Linked DNA regions of Oceanispirochaeta sp. M1. The protein of the gene in region 1 interacts with the protein of each later gene in a pairwise test. Links are inferred from orthologs where the notes say so. Each region holds a gene or a part of one and is shown on either strand. Other genes may lie near its edges.

The links.
Region 2: the proteins of DV872_RS17155 (region 1) and dnaB interact in binary tests that used the Escherichia coli proteins (3 or more experiments, as listed by UniProt). The link is inferred for Oceanispirochaeta sp. M1 from one-to-one orthologs.

The regions. Positions count from the first base shown.
Region 1 is NZ_QQPQ01000025.1:62,554-65,820, reverse strand. The notes cover bases 239-3,172. They hold DV872_RS17155 (ATP-dependent helicase), read left to right. Parts: upstream 239-682; coding sequence 683-2,662; downstream 2,663-3,172. Other genes in these bases: DV872_RS17150 (MFS transporter), read left to right, coding at 2,666-3,172; DV872_RS17160 (small multi-drug export protein), read left to right, coding at 239-619. In the rest of the region: more of DV872_RS17160, read left to right, coding at 137-238; more of DV872_RS17150, read left to right, coding at 3,173-3,267. UniProt on the Escherichia coli protein: Rep helicase is a single-stranded (ss)DNA-dependent ATPase involved in DNA replication; it can initiate unwinding at a nick in the DNA. It binds to ssDNA and acts in a progressive fashion along the DNA in the 3' to 5' direction.
Region 2 is NZ_QQPQ01000023.1:35,224-38,364, reverse strand. The notes cover bases 103-2,910. They hold dnaB (replicative DNA helicase), read left to right. Parts: upstream 103-740; coding sequence 741-2,081; downstream 2,082-2,910. Other genes in these bases: DV872_RS16320 (WD40 repeat domain-containing protein), read right to left, coding at 2,468-2,910; DV872_RS16325 (late competence development ComFB family protein), read left to right, coding at 2,090-2,389; rplI (50S ribosomal protein L9), read left to right, coding at 116-727; DV872_RS16340 (hypothetical protein), read left to right, coding at 103-111. Outside these bases: more of DV872_RS16340, read left to right, coding at 1-102; more of DV872_RS16320, read right to left, coding at 2,911-3,141. UniProt on the Escherichia coli protein: The main replicative DNA helicase, it participates in initiation and elongation during chromosome replication. Travels ahead of the DNA replisome, separating dsDNA into templates for DNA synthesis.

The DNA.
Region 1 (3,267 bases):
TCTACATTAAAAGAATTATACTCTGAATAGAGGCGTATGTGAAATCGCTTTTGTTTGAGTTTTTTGCATAGTCCGCCTTGCAAAAAGGCTAAAAAGATAGGATGCTTCGTTTCAAGAAAGATTTACAGGAGGTCCTATGTCAGCATCCGTATGGTTCTGGACAGCTTTTCTATCCATACTACCTATTTCCGAGCTTAGAGGAGCCATTCCCTACGCCATGACACAGGGAATTCCATTCTATGTAGCATGGCCTCTCTGCGTTGCTCTGAATGCTCTGGTTGCACCTCTGGTGTATATCTTTCTTGTATCTTTTCATAAAATCTTTTATAAATGGTCCTTCTATGCCGGTCTCTTTGACAAGATTATTGAAAAGGCACGGCATAAGCTGCATGACAAGGTAGAAAAATACGGTTATCTGGGTGTGACACTTTTTGTTGCCATCCCCCTACCCATAACCGGAGCCTATACGGGAACTCTGGGAGCCTGGATTCTGGGACTATCCAAGAGAAAAACCGCATTGGCTGTACTCATCGGTGTGATGATCTCAGGAACTATCGTGACAAGCATTATGCTTTTCGGTCATGGTGCCTTTGATTTATTCATAAAAGATGTACATTAAGTAACTGTATAAAAACTGATAAGAATATAATCCCGAGGTTTTCCTGAAGTGAATTTGAACTCAATGCAATTAAATCCAGAACAGAAACTGGCTGTTGATACTCTAAACGGCGCTCTTTTGATTATCGCCGGTGCAGGCAGCGGTAAGACCGGTGTCATTACAACCCGTATTGCCAATATGCTGAATCACGGCATCCCCCAGTCCAATATTCTGGCCCTGACTTTTACCAATAAAGCCGCAAGAGAGATGGAAGAACGTGTAAAAAAACTGACAGGGAAAAAACTTTCAAACCTCACCCTCTCTACGTTCCATGCCTTCGGTGTGAAAATTCTCAGAGAAAATTTTGCGGAGATGGGATTCCGTCCCAATTTTTCAATCTACGATACAAATGACAAGATTTCCTGTCTTAAGGAAGCCGCAAGAGAGTTGAAGCTGAAATACGAGGCTCCCGAGCTTATGGAACTGGGAAATCTCATCTCATCCATCAAGACAGAGCGGATTCCATGGGACAACACCAACGATCAGCATAAGCCTCTCTATAAAGAGTATGAAGAGCATATGAGAATCTACAATGCCGTGGACTTTGACGATCTGATCACTCTGCCGATAAAGCTGCTTGAAGAGCGGGAAGATATCCTTGAGAAATATCAAAACAGATTCCGCTATATCATGGTAGATGAGTTTCAGGACACATCTCAAATTCAATATAGAATGCTCCATATCCTTGCAATAAAATACAAAAATATCTGCTGTGTAGGAGATGACGATCAGTCTATCTACTCCTGGCGCGGTGCCAACTATGGAAACATCCTGAAATTTGAAGAGGACTTCCCTGGAGTTCTTGAGATTAAACTGGAAAGAAACTACCGCTCAACAGGAACCATTTTGAAAGCCGCCAATGCGGTTATTGCCAACAATACAAATAGAAAACTCAAGGAGCTCTGGACTGAGCTCTCCCATAATGAGATGACCATCAAACACTGCCTACCTGAAGATGACAGAGAAGAAGGTGAGTTTATCGCCTCTACCATTGCCAGTATTAGAATGCAGGATCAGATGAAATACGATCAGTTCGGTATTCTGATCAGAACAAACAGTCTCAGTAAGGCCGTGGAAGATGCTCTTCTGACACACAATATTCCCTACTCCATGAGCGGTGGAACCAGCTTTTTTCAAAGAACTGAAATCAGAGATATAATCTCCTACCTCAGGGTTATCAATAATCCCGACGATGATGTTAATCTGATGCGTATTATCAACACTCCCAGGCGGGGTGTGGGTAAGAAGGCCCTGGAAACTCTGGTGAATATTTCACAGGATAGGGGTGAATCACTCTATTCTTCTTTAACAGCATTAATGTTTTCGGCTGACTCAGGAATTTCAACACAGCTCAAGGCCGGGCTCGGTGAGTTTATGGAAGTTATAGAAGACTTTAAAGACCGCTTTTCAGAGACAAAAGCCCTGGCTGCAACCACTCAGGAACTTGTTGAAGAGATAAATTACTGGGAATACCTCCTCCATGAGCACTCCAATAATGATAAAGTCGCAAAATGGAAGTATGACAATGTCACTATGTTTATCGAGTTTATGTCCCGCTGGGAAAAGAATCCTGACAACCTCAATCCCTCACTGCAGAAATATCTGAACAGAATAACTCTGGTGACCAGAGACGAATTAGATGATGAGGATGCAGGAAAAGTTAATCTTATGACCATCCATGCATCCAAGGGACTTGAGTTTGATGTTGTGTTCCTTGCAGGAGTAGAGAGAGATATTATCCCTCATGCTCGTGCGGTGGCAGAAGATCCTGAAAATATAGAAGAAGAGAGACGTCTCTTTTATGTAGCCATTACAAGAGCCAGAAAAAAACTTTTTATTACATCCTGTATGAAAAGAAAACAGATGCGGGAAATGATTGACTCAGGGCCCTCCCCCTTTCTTGAAGAGATTCCCAAAGAACTTCTGGAAGAGATGGAGCTTGAAGTGGAAGTAGAAGATGCGGATGAGGCAAAAAAATACTTTGCCCGTATGCCCTGGAAATAATTAATGATAGACAGCAAAGGTAAACGCATAAGCTCCGCCCGTGTGGAACGTTCTTTATTCATATCTCTGATTGCAGGCGGTATGGGTTCCGTCTGGTTTATCTTCTGTCAGCCCCAGCAGATTCTCACTGTAATGATTAGAAACTATCTGCATGCAAGTGATCAGCAGCTGGGAACATTTGTGGCTATCCTTAACATGGCAGGGGTCTTCCATCTGGGAGCCATCTACCTCTATTCAAAGACAAAACGAATCAAACCTGTCTGGATAATAACCACAACCCTCTCCCGATCCTCAGCATTTTTCATTGCCGCCGCAGCACTCTATGTTTATATGGGAGGGGATAAAAATACCGCCCTCTGGATTGTAATGGGAGTATCTCTTGTATTCTCCTATATGCTGGGAAACATTTCCGGTTCCGGCTGGTGGACATGGATCTCTGCTCTTATTCCTGAGAAGACGAGATCATCCTACTTTGGAAAACGCTCCAGCCTGGCTCAGATGATGAACATCATTTTCTTTTTCTCGGCAACATGGCTTCTGGATATCTTTTCCAGTGATATTTTTCTGATATATGCGCTGATCTATCTTGTTATAGGGGTTCTTGG
Region 2 (3,141 bases), on another replicon or contig:
ACAGGTTTTCTGATTGTTATGCCGGGTGTTAATCTGGCCTTATTGATATTGATTGCAGGGCTCGGTGTATCCGAACTCTGGGTAAATTACAGAATATTTGACAAGGAGTAAATCCATGAAGATTATATTAAATCAGGATATTTCCAGCCTTGGTGAAGAAGGTGATGTAAAAGTCGTAACTGACGGTTATGCCAGAAACTTTCTTATCCCCAAGAAACTGGCCGTACCTTTTAACAAAGCCAATCTGAACATGTTTGAACAGAAAAAAATGGCTATTGAAAAAAGAAAAGATACAAAAAGAAAAGATGCCATGGGTATCAAAGAGCGTCTGGCTAAAGAAGTTCTGAACATCTCTATGCCTGCCGGTGATAAAGGAAAGCTTTTCGGTGCTGTTACAGCTGCTACAATCGTAGAAGAGCTCAGCAAGATTGGTCTTACTGTTGAAAAGAAGAAAGTTGAAATTGATGGTAATTCCATCAAAGTTACAGGTAATTCTACAGTAAAAATCAAACTTTACGGTGGTGAAACTGCCGAACTGAAAGTTGTCATCGAAGGTGTCCAGGTTGAAGGTTCTAAACCCGAAGCTAAACCTAAGGCTAAAGTAGAAGTTAAAGCTTCTACTGAAGAAGCTGTTGCTGAAGTAGCTGTTGCTGAAGAAGCTGTTGCTGAAGAAGCTGTTGCTGAAGAAGCCGCTCCCGAAGTATCTGCCGAAGAATCTGTCGAATAAATTCAAGGAACATATGGAATCAGTTTCCCTGAAAGATAAAGTGCCTCCGTATAATGAAGATGCAGAATCTGCTGTACTGGGGGCACTCTTAATAAATTTCAACCTCGATGCTCTGGATATTGTACGTATGTATCTGGGAGTCGGGGATTTTTTCAGAACAGGAAATCAGCATATTTTCAATGCTATTGAACAGCTTGAAAAAAAAGGCAGTGGTGTTGACCTTCTGACATTAATTGAAGAGCTTAAGTCTGAGGCTCTTCTGGAAAGAGCAGGAGGCGCTGCCTATGTCAGCGGTCTCACATCCTCAGTACCCACTACAGCAAATATTGAATACTATTCAAAAATAGTCCGGGAATGCAGCATTCGCCGCAGGCTCCTGACAATTTCTGCAGAAATTCACGCACAGGCACATGATGAATCTAAAGATACTTCCGAGATACTTGAGGAAGTTGAGCGACAGGTATTTGATATCAACGATCAAAGATCAGTTGATTCCATACAGTCTGCCGGCGATGTAATAAAAGAAGCCATATTCGCCATCGAACAGCGTTATTCTCAAAAAGGTGATTTCACTGGTGTACCTTCCGGATTTGATGATCTGGATGCCATGACTACGGGATTCCAAAAATCAGAAATGATTGTTATCGGAGCCCGTCCTTCGGTAGGTAAAACAGCTTTTGCATTGACCGTTGCCGCCAATATCGCCATAAAACAGAAAATTAACTGTGGCTTTTTTACACTGGAAATGACAACACTGTCGGTTATGCAGAGACTCCTGTCCCTGCAGGCTAACATTAATTCAAATAAAATCAGAACCGGACTGCTTAAACCTTCAGACTTCAACAGTCTGACTGATGCAGCCAGCAGCATCTATGATGCCCCCCTCTGGATAGACGATACTCCCAATATGAAGCTTCTGGACCTGAGAGCCCAGGCGCGTCGAATGGTCAGTAAATTTGATGTGAAAATTATATTTGTTGACTATCTTGGACTCATTACATTTGAAGATAAAAGAATCCCGCGGCATGAACAGATGGCCGAGGTCAGCCGGTCTCTCAAGGCACTTGCCCGTGAACTGGATATTCCTATAGTTGCATTGTCCCAGGTAGGACGTCAGACCGAAGGTAAGGCCCCCGGCCTGGCAGACCTCCGTGAATCAGGTGCAATTGAGCAGGATGCCGATGTGGTTATGTTCCTCCATAGAGAGAGAGGGATTGACAGTCATGAAGGAACACCTGAAAATATAGAGACAGAACTGATCATTGCCAAGCAGAGAAATGGTCCCGTCGGTGTTGTTAAAATGGCTTTTATACCCCATTTTACCAAGTTTGTTCCTCTGGCACACAGTAATTAGGAGTTTGAATGACTTTTATTGAAAATTATAATCTTGATGAGATTAAAAATGAAGTTAAAGATGTTGCTTACAATGAGCTTGAGAAGCAGCTTTCTTCTATTTCTGATGATGACATCTGTAAATGTACAGACTGTGTACAGGATATGGCATGTTATACCCTTAATCAGATAAAACCACGTTATACTGTTTCACTTCTTGGCAGTCTTTTTACCAAAGCGGAGACAGAAGTCCTTATAAAGGATATTGAGACAGTTGTGTCTATGGCTATTGAAAAAATAAGCCAGAATCCATTGCACAGTAAATCCTGATAATTTCAATTGAGATAATAAAACCCCGCCGGTAAACAGCGGGGTTTTTTTTGCCTTAACGTCTAAGGCTTATGGGTTTCAGGATTCCGGAGCTGCTAAAGTTTTAATACTGAAGCTGCTCCCCACCGATCGTCCAGTAGTCGTGGAAAAGCTGTTAATCTTTGAAGCCGCCGCTCTGTCGCTTATGACCGGTTTGGAACCTGTTGCCGCATTGATGGATATCCAGTTTTCATCACTCAGCAGGTAATAATCCAGAATTTTTATCCCTTTCTGAGGATCAAAGAGGGTCAGAGATCCGTCACTGTTAATGATATAGAGAACCGACTGATGATAAAACATATTTTCAATATTTCTATCATAACTCCAGGTCCGTCTCTGAGTCCCCCTGATTTTTATAATATCCCGACCCGTAATACTTCCATAGAGTGTGGGAGTATAGGAGGATGAATCTACAGTTAATATTGAATTGATCCATTCTCCCTTCTTACTGTAGATGGTAGTGACTTCAGAAGGGTTCTCTTTTTGATGACTTCTGATCTCTGTTGAAATTGTACCGTCTTCTTTCAGTTTAAGGCCCGCTGTATAGATGCTGTTGCCCCTCTCAGGACTTAATATGTTGTAAATGAGGAAACGGTTATCATCAAAGGGTGTAATCTCTCCTGTGTCCAGCTGAACTGTCAAAAGGGGATTCTTACTTGTTTTCATCAGTGATTTGCCGGCCAACAATGTGGAATCATCAAGGAAATTCAGAC